Regions from separate parts of the Parageobacillus sp. NEAU-HV-2 genome, predicted to be linked through region 3. Evidence: predicted binding sites of a transcription regulator. Region 3 holds the regulator's gene; each other region holds the start of a gene.
What was found. The regulator LexA, encoded in region 3, represses DNA repair genes until DNA is damaged. The targets are predictions, from matches to a motif close to CGAACATATGTTCG.

Region 1: recA (recombinase RecA) is a predicted target of LexA. The motif match lies at 1,294-1,307, and genes of this name have one in related genera.
Region 2: ruvA (Holliday junction branch migration protein RuvA) is a predicted target of LexA. The motif match lies at 1,575-1,588, and genes of this name have one in related genera.

What each region holds. Positions count from the first base shown of each region.
Region 1 is NZ_JBXUJJ010000001.1:632,930-636,182, forward strand. It holds gene AC1WMD_RS03415 (competence/damage-inducible protein A) at 1-1,209, shown strand, start outside; gene recA (recombinase RecA) at 1,379-2,428, shown strand; gene rny (ribonuclease Y) at 2,879-3,253, shown strand, end outside.
Region 2 is NZ_JBXUJJ010000002.1:313,898-317,150, forward strand. It holds gene AC1WMD_RS05005 (YebC/PmpR family DNA-binding transcriptional regulator) at 88-828, shown strand; gene AC1WMD_RS05010 (intercompartmental signaling factor BofC) at 1,046-1,531, shown strand; gene ruvA (Holliday junction branch migration protein RuvA) at 1,655-2,260, shown strand; gene ruvB (Holliday junction branch migration DNA helicase RuvB) at 2,276-3,253, shown strand, end outside.
Region 3 is NZ_JBXUJJ010000009.1:28,865-32,117, forward strand. It holds gene glnA (type I glutamate--ammonia ligase) at 27-1,361, shown strand; gene lexA (transcriptional repressor LexA) at 1,447-2,070, opposite strand; gene yneA (cell division suppressor protein YneA) at 2,222-2,527, shown strand; gene AC1WMD_RS14310 (YneB family resolvase-like protein) at 2,549-3,208, shown strand.

The DNA.
Region 1 (3,253 bases), on a different contig from region 3:
TTGCTCGGACAAATCGCCAACACCAATGCGCAGTTTTTGTCGCAGCAGCTTGCCGAGCTTGGTATCAACGTTTATTTCCATACCGTTGTCGGCGATAATGCCGCTAGGCTTGAGCAGGCGGTAAAAGTGGCGCAAACAAGGGCTGACCTGATTATTTTTACCGGTGGGCTCGGTCCGACGAAAGACGATTTAACGAAAGAAACGATCGCCCGCCTGCTGCAGCGGGAGCTGGTGACGGATGAGGAAGCGCTTCGTTCCATTGAAGCTTATTTTGCCCGCACAAACCGAATCATGACGGAAAATAATAAAAAGCAGGCATTGGTGCTCAAAGGCTCTACCATATTAAAAAATGAGCACGGCATGGCGCCGGGGATGGTGATTACGATCGATTCCATTACCTATATGCTTCTGCCCGGACCGCCAAAAGAAATGCAGCCGATGTTTCGCAAATACGGTCGCGCTTTTTTGCTAGAGAAGCTTGGACACGAGGAACGCATTGAATCGCGCGTATTGCGCTTTTTTGGCATCGGCGAGTCAGAGTTGGAAACAAGAATTGAAGACTTGATTGATCAGCAGTCTAATCCGACGATTGCCCCGCTTGCCGGCGACGGAGAGGTGACATTGCGCTTGACTGCGAAGCACCGCTCGGAAGCAGAGGCAAAAAGACTGCTCGACGAAACGGAAAAGAAAATAGTAGAACGCGTCGGCGCCTATCTTTATGGCTATAATGAAGAAACATTATTTGAAAAGGCGATTCAGACGCTAAAAGTGCAAAAGAAAACGGTGGCAGCGGCTGAAAGCTTGACAGGTGGGCTTTTCCTGGAGCAATTGACAGCTGTTCCCGGCGCCTCCCAAGTGGTTCGTGGCGGGGTCGTCTGCTATACGAATGACGTAAAAGAAAAAGTGCTTGGCGTCCCCTATGCCGTGTTAGCAGCGGACGGCGCGGTAAGCGAACAGTGCGCGCGCCTGTTGGCGGAAAATGTCCGCACGCTCTGCCAAGCGGATATCGGCATCAGCTTTACCGGCGTGGCGGGTCCAGACCCGCTTGAAGGAAAGCCGGTCGGTACCGTGTATATCGGTATTTCTACTTCTAAACACGGCACCAATGTCTATCCGCTCACCTTATCCGGCCACCGTGATGCGATTCGCATCCGCACCGCGAAATACGGCTGCTCCTTTTTATTAAAAACATTGACGGCTGCAGAATGAACGCAGCCGTTTCTCCCCTTGTTGTTCCCCGCTTTTTCGTCTATCTTCCCGATGGAGATTGTTTCTATTTTCACCACAAGAAAACGAATAGACGTTCGATTTTTTGCTTGGCAACAACCGTAAAAAACGGTATAGTATAAGTAGTTGAGAAAAAAGGAGGAGTTTGTTAGTGAATCAAGACCGTCAAGCCGCCTTAGAGCAGGCGTTGAAACAGATTGAAAAACAGTTTGGCAAAGGCTCGATTATGAGGCTCGGTGAACAGACAGACCGTAAAATTTCCACTGTATCCAGCGGATCGCTGGCGCTTGATATCGCTTTAGGAGTGGGCGGCTATCCGCGCGGACGTATTGTTGAAATATATGGACCTGAATCTTCCGGGAAAACGACCGTTGCCCTTCATGCGATTGCCGAAGTGCAGAAGCAAGGGGGACAAGCGGCATTTATCGACGCGGAGCATGCGCTTGATCCGATTTATGCACAAAAATTAGGCGTCAATATCGATGAGTTGCTGCTGTCTCAGCCAGATACGGGCGAGCAGGCGCTCGAAATCGCAGAAGCACTGGTGAGAAGCGGTGCGGTCGACATTATTGTCATTGACTCCGTTGCGGCGCTGGTGCCAAAAGCGGAAATAGAAGGGGAAATGGGCGATGCCCACGTTGGTCTGCAGGCGCGCTTAATGTCGCAAGCGTTGCGCAAATTATCGGGAGCGATTAATAAGTCGAAGACCATCGCTATTTTCATCAACCAAATTCGTGAAAAAGTTGGAGTTATGTTTGGCAATCCGGAGACAACGCCAGGCGGCCGTGCGCTAAAATTTTATGCTTCCGTCCGCCTAGAAGTGCGCCGTGCTGAGCAAATCAAGCAAGGTAACGACATGGTGGGAAATAAAACGAAAATTAAAGTCGTGAAAAATAAGGTGGCTCCACCATTTAAAACAGCGGACGTAGATATTATGTACGGAGAAGGCATTTCCCGCGAAGGCGAAATTATCGATATGGCATCGGAGCTCGATATCGTGCAAAAAAGCGGCTCGTGGTACTCTTATAAAGATGAGCGCCTCGGCCAAGGGCGGGAAAATGCGAAACAGTTTTTAAAAGAGAATCCGCATATTGCCGAAGAAATTGCCCAAGAAATCCGCAAACATTACGGCATTGAATCTTCTAGTGTTAACGGTGTCGGCGAATTACAACAAGACGAGTTTGGGCTTTTGGAAGACTAAATGAGAGAGGAACGCGATTCCTCTCTTTTTTATTTCCATTTATTGCAGGTGTGTACTTCCTATATCTTGACAATCATTTTTGCCACCTTTAAAATTAACATGTATATTTTTCAAAAAAATAAACGATAAAAGCCCGTGACTCCGGCTGATGGAAGCGGTCCGTGCATAAACAAGTGAAGGAATCGTTTTGCACTGGACCAACTCGCATAATGATGGACGATCATGCAAGGGAGTGCGGTAAGCATTTGCGGAAAATTAGACCGCGTTCGCGTAAAGCGGAAATTCCCATCCATAGGACCGTTCGCTCTATGTACGCTTAATCAACGGGTTGCCGGTGCTTGAAACTCTGATGTTTGCAACGATTGTGCTGTATGTTGAAACGTTGATAACAATGTACATGCCGACAGTTACATCCAACGCATCTGAATTATAGCAAGAGGAGGTGAAAACATGGATTCAATCATCATCTCCGCTTTGCTTGCCTTAGTTGTCGGTGCCGTTGTTGGCTTTTTTGTTCGCAAATCGATTGCAGAGGCGAAAATTGGCGGTGCCCAAGCAGCCGCACAGCAAATTGTGGAAGAAGCAAAACGAGAAGCGGATGCGTTGAAAAAAGAAACGCTTCTTGAAGCAAAAGATGAAATCCACAAACTTCGTACCGAGGTTGAACGTGAAATTCGCGACCGCAGAAGCGAGCTGCAAAAGCAAGAAAATCGATTGCTTCAAAAAGAAGAAAATCTCGATCGCAAAGACGAAGCCCTCAATAAACGTGAGGCGCTTTTAGAGGCGAAAGAAGAAGCACTGAATGAAAGACAACAGCATATTGAA
Region 2 (3,253 bases), on a different contig from region 3:
CGGCATATTTTTTTGTTATATGACATTTTCCTCTTTTTTTGGTATAGTAATATCGGAAATTTCGTTGCGATGAGAGGAGAAATTTCGATGGCTGGACATTCCAAGTGGAAGAATATTCAACGCCGGAAAAACGCGCAAGACGCAAAGCGCGGCAAATTGTTTATGAAATTGGCGAAAGAAATTTATGTAGCGGCAAAAACAGGCGGAGGCGACCCAGCGTCGAATTCATCCTTGCGCCTGGTGATCGAAAAAGCAAAAGCCGCTAACATGCCAAGCGAAAATATTGAGCGCGCGATTAAAAAAGCAACGGGGAACCAAGAACATACAAACTATGAAGAAATTCGCTACGAAGGATATGGGCCTGGCGGCGTTGCCGTGATGGTCGTTTGTTTAACCGATAATAAAAACCGTACCGCTTCGAACGTACGCGTGGCCTTTTCGAAAAACGGCGGCAATTTAGGCGAAACCGGCTGCGTTTCTTATTTGTTTGAGCGCAAAGGGCTGCTGGTGATTGCCCGCGAAGGACTGGACATCGACGAAGATGAGATGCTTCTGCAAGCGATCGAAGCAGGAGCGGAAGAAATGGAAACGACCGAAGATTCGTTTGAAATTTATACAACGCCGGAAACATTCGAAGAAGTAAAGCAACAATTAGAGCAACAAGGCTTTACGTTTGCCAGCGCGGAAATTACGATGATTCCGCAAACGTATACGACGCTTGCCGGCGACGATTTAAAGAAAATGTTAAAACTAATCGATACCCTTGAAGATGACGACGACGTCCAAGAGGTGTACCATAATCTGGACGAATCGGTATTGGAAGAGTAGTAAGCGAAATGCCCGATGCCTTGAGGCGTCGGGTATTATTTTTTACTTAATTTGAAACAGATTGCATCGAATGGCGATTCGCAAAAATAAGGCAGAACAGAGGAAGATAAAACGTTAACAAGTGCGGAAATCGAAAGAAAATGGATAAAACTTCTCACGTTGGTGAGAATAGAAATAAGCATATTGTTTATTTTACCTTGAAAGTGAGGAAAAGGAGATGCGAATTCTTGCCACTTTCTTCATTATGATTGCTTCCTATGTATTGCTCATACAAACTGCTATTGCTGCGCCATCTTCCGTAAAAATGACGATTATTTTAGAACGGCAATACTTAGACGGAGAAGTGAGCCAAGAAACAAAGGAAGAAACCGTTGTTTCCATGAAAGAGATATGGAAAAAATATAAAGACTGGCAGCTTGTGGATATGGATGATCAAACGATTGTATTTCGCAAAACAGTGAATGATATTTCTCCATTATTAAAGGCGAATGGTTATTTTGGAATTACGGAAGACGGAACATTATCTATTTTTGAGGGCAAACCTGCACATTCCACACGGATTATTCAATCATTTTTTCAAATTGATGTAAAAAAACTGGAGAGCCGTCAGCATGAGCAACTGAAAAAAGGAATTCGCGTCCTCTCGAAATCGCAATATAAAGATGTGATCGAAACATATCGCCATTTTGCCGTGATCCGATAGAAAGACTTATCATTTTGGTAAGTCTTTTTTTATGTTCCAAACAGGAATATACATTCGCTTTTTGTTATAATGTAATGGTATGATACAATGGAAAGGCAGAAAGAAAAGGAGAGGAGTTCAGCGTTGATCGAATTTGTCCGCGGGTATGTCGATTACGTCTGCCCGGAATATATTGTCATCGACAATAATGGCGTCGGGTACCAAATCTTTACCCCGAATCCGTTTTCCTTTCAAGAAAGCCGCGATACGATCGTAACCGTTTATACATATCAGTACGTCCGTGAAGATATCGTTGCTTTGTACGGGTTTCGCACCCGCGAGGAACGAATGCTGTTTGCCAAACTATTGCAAGTATCGGGAATTGGCCCCAAAGGCGGATTGGCGATTTTAGCCGCGGGGCAGCCGGAGCAGCTGGTTGAAGCGATTGAACAAGAAAATGAAGCGTTTTTATGCAAATTTCCAGGGGTCGGGAAAAAAACAGCCCGGCAAATGATCCTTGATTTAAAAGGAAAGCTGGCTTCGGTTATGGCAACTCCGCATACCCGCTTTGTTTTCCATCAGGAAGAGACAGCGCCGCTTCACGCCGCCGCACTGGAGGAGGCCATCGCAGCATTAAAAGCGCTTGGCTACGGGGAACGGGAAATTCAAAAAGTCATACCAGCGCTTAGCAAAGAAAACTTATCTACTGAGCAATATGTGAAGCGCGCGCTGCAGCAACTGTTAAAATAAAGGGAGGGGTGGATGATGGAAGAACGCCTTGTCTCCGGTGACGTCCACCGTGAAGACGTTTCACTTGAATACAGTCTCCGCCCGAAATTTTTGCACGAATATATTGGACAAGATAAAGTGAAGGGAAATTTAAAAATATTTATTGAAGCGGCAAAAATGCGTGAGGAAACGCTCGATCATGTCCTATTATACGGTCCGCCGGGGCTGGGAAAAACGACGTTGGCGGCGATTATTGCCAATGAAATGGGCGTCCATTTGCGCACCACTTCCGGTCCGGCGATTGAGCGGCCTGGCGACTTGGCGGCCATTTTAACGTCATTAGAACCAGGGGATGTATTATTTATTGATGAGATTCACCGGCTGCACCGTACGGTGGAAGAAGTGCTGTATCCGGCGATGGAAGATTATTGTTTGGATATTGTCATCGGCAAAGGACAGACAGCCCGGTCCATTCGCATTGATTTGCCGCCGTTTACCCTCGTTGGTGCCACGACAAGGGCGGGTGCTTTATCTGCCCCGCTGCGCGACCGGTTTGGCGTCATCAGCCGTTTAGAGTATTATAGTGTAGAACACCTTAGCCAAATTGTGATACGGACAGCGGAAATTTTGCAGGTCGAAATCGCACCGGAAGCAGCGACAGAAATCGCGCGGCGCTCGCGCGGAACGCCGCGCATCGCCAACCGACTGCTGCGGCGTGTCCGCGATTTCGCGCAAGTGCGGGGAAACGGGACGATTACTTTTCCGTTGGCGGAAGAAGCGCTCGAGTTGCTGCAAGTCGACCGATTGGGCCTTGATCATATCGATCATAAGCTCTTGAAAGCGATTATCGAAAAATTCGCCGGCGGGCCGGTCGGTCTGGAGACCATTGCCGCGACGATTGGCGAAGAGACGCAGACGATCGAAGATGTGTATGAACCGTATTTGCTCCAGATCGGCTTTTTGCAGCGGACGCCGCGCGGCCGCGTTGTAACGCCGATGGCGTACGAACATTTT
Region 3 (3,253 bases):
CTTGGGAGCCGGGGAGGAGTTTCAAAATGGCAAAGTACACAAGAGAAGACATCATGCGCATCGTCAAAGAAGAAAACGTCAAGTATATCCGTCTGCAATTTACCGATATTCTTGGCACGATTAAAAACGTCGAAATTCCAATCAGCCAGCTAGAGAAAGCATTAGACAACAAAATGATGTTTGACGGTTCGTCGATTGAAGGATTTGTCCGCATCGAAGAATCCGATATGTATTTATACCCTGATTTAGATACGTTTGTTATTTTCCCATGGACAGCGGAAAAAGGAAAAGTAGCCCGCTTTATTTGCGACATTTATAATCCGGACGGCACGCCGTTTGAAGGTTGTCCGCGCTATAACTTGAAGCGGATTTTAAAAGAAATGGAAGCGCTCGGCTTTACTTCGTTCAACTTGGGCGCGGAACCGGAGTTTTTCCTATTTAAATTAGATGAAAAAGGACACCCTACATTGGAATTAAATGACCAAGGTGGCTATTTCGACTTGGCGCCGACAGACTTAGGGGAAAACTGCCGTCGCGATATCGTGCTTGAGCTTGAGGAAATGGGATTTGAAATTGAAGCTTCCCATCATGAAGTGGCGCCTGGCCAGCATGAAATTGATTTTAAATACGCAGATGCGGTGAAAGCGTGCGACGACATCCAAACATTTAAGCTCGTCGTCAAAACGATCGCCCGCAAGCATGGCCTTCACGCCACATTTATGCCAAAACCGATCTTCGGCATTAACGGGTCTGGAATGCATTGCAATTTATCATTGTTTAGAAATAATGAAAATGCGTTTTTTGATCCAAATGCAGATTTGCAATTAAGCGAAACGGCGTTGCAATTTATTGCCGGCGTGCTGAAACACGCACCAAACTTTACGGCGGTAACGAATCCGACTGTCAACTCCTACAAACGTCTCGTTCCCGGCTATGAAGCGCCATGTTATGTAGCCTGGTCCGCCCGCAACCGCAGCCCGCTCATCCGCATCCCAGCTTCCCGCGGCATGAGCACGCGCATTGAGGTGCGCAGCGTCGACCCATCAGCCAATCCGTATTTGGCGATGGCTGTATTATTAGCGGCGGGATTAGATGGAATCAAAAACAAGCTGACTCCACCGGCTCCGGTTGACCGCAACATTTATGTCATGACGAAAGAAGAGCGCTTAGAGGAAGGAATTGTCGACTTGCCAGCGACATTGGCGGAAGCGCTCGAAAACTTAAAGGCGGATGAAGTCATTGTACAAGCGCTCGGAAAACATTTATTCGAACATTTCGTCGAAGCGAAAGAAATTGAATGGGATATGTTCCGCACCACGGTCCATCAGTGGGAACGCGATCAATATATGGAACTCTATTAAAAACAAAAAGGCTGTCTCATGCGAACGAGACAGCCTTTTTATCATGCGATCAAGAAGAGCTCCCGATCTTGCTTCATTTTCTATTTTAATGGATAATGCGATAGACGCCGATCACTTTGCCGAGAATGGTGCAATTGCGGACGATAATCGGCTCTAAATTCGAATTTTCCGGCTGCAGGCGAATATGGTCTTTTTCTTTAAAAAAGCGCTTGACAGTGGCCTCATTGTCCTCGGTCATCGCCACGACGATATCCCCATTATCAGCGGAAGACTGCTGACGCACAATCACGTAATCGCCATCCAAAATCCCTGCCTCAATCATGCTGTCGCCCATCACTTCCAGCATAAAAACTTGATCTTCTTCGGAAACGAGCCGTTTTGGCAGCGGAAAATAATCTTCGATGTTTTCAATCGCGGTAATTGGCTGTCCGGCCGTCACTTTCCCGATCATCGGCACGGAGACGACATCTTCTTTTTCCTGCGACGCGGTAAAATCGGCATCCAAAATTTCAATCGCACGCGGTTTGGTTGGGTCGCGGCGAATGTATCCTTTGCTTTCGAGCCGCGCTAGATGCCCATGCACGGTAGAGCTTGAAGCAAGTCCGACCGCTTCGCCAATTTCCCGGACTGAAGGAGGATATCCTTTTGTTTTTACCTCTTTTTTAATGAAATCTAAAATTTGCTGCTGCCGCTTTGATAGTTTTGTCATCCTATACACCTCTTACCATACCATTTGTCTACATTATAGCATGCAGTCGCAAAAAAAACAAACATAAGTTCGAAATTTGTATTGACACAAACAAATGTTCTTTATTATAATGAGGACAAAACCGAACAAACATTCTTAAGAGGTGGGGAATATGAAACGAATGATGGTGCATTATCTCATCTTTTCTTCGTTGCTGTTTATGGTGATCGGGGCGTTGTTTTACGCAAACAAACCGGTGAAAAAAGATCAATATATGGAAATCACCGTTGTTTCCGGAGATACGCTTTGGAAGCTAGCGAAAGAATATGAAGATCAGCATCGGCTTTCCACGGAGGAATTCATCAACTGGGTCGTCGACGTTAACCACCTATCCGGCCAGCGAATTGTTGCCGGTGAAAAAATTGTCATTCCTGTGTTAAAATCAAAGGAAGATAGACAGCTGGCTGTCAACCAATAACATGAAAGAGGATGGTATCGCATGAAAGCGATTATATATTGCCGTGTCAGCACCGAAAAAGAAGAGCAGGAAACGTCGCTCGAACGGCAGAAGGAAGAGCTTGAGCAGCTTGCGAAGAAGCACGGCTTTGAAGTAGTGAAAGTGATTATGGAGCAGGCGAGCGGTTATGAAGTGGACAGAGACGGCGTGTTTGAGCTGCTTTCGGCATTAAAAGAACAAGAGATTGACGCGCTTTTAGTTCAAGATGAAACTAGGCTGGGGCGTGGCCATGCGCGAATTGCCCTGCTTCATTGCATCCAAAAAGAAGGAGCAAAAATATATACCATCGCCCATAACGGTGAAATGCAGCTGTCGGAAGCGGATGAAATGGTGCTGAGCATTATTAGCATTGTCGAAGAATATCAACGGAAAATACATAATTTAAAAATTAAGCGCGGGATGAAGCGGGCGGTGGAGCAAGGCTACCGTCCCGAACGAAATTTAAAACATATGGGGGAAAACGCCGGCCGGGAACGAATAGAGCTCCCGGTCGAAGAAATCGTCCGCTTACGCCATAACGGTTTAACGTTTGCGGAAATTGCTGCGACATTGCGCGGGTTTGGCTACGATGTTTCGAAAGCGACCGTTCACCGCCGCTATCGGGAATATGTCGATGCGCATGCTTCGCGACATGAAAGATAGCTGCTTTGTTGCTGGGCGCAGCTGTGGCTATCATTTTTCTAATTT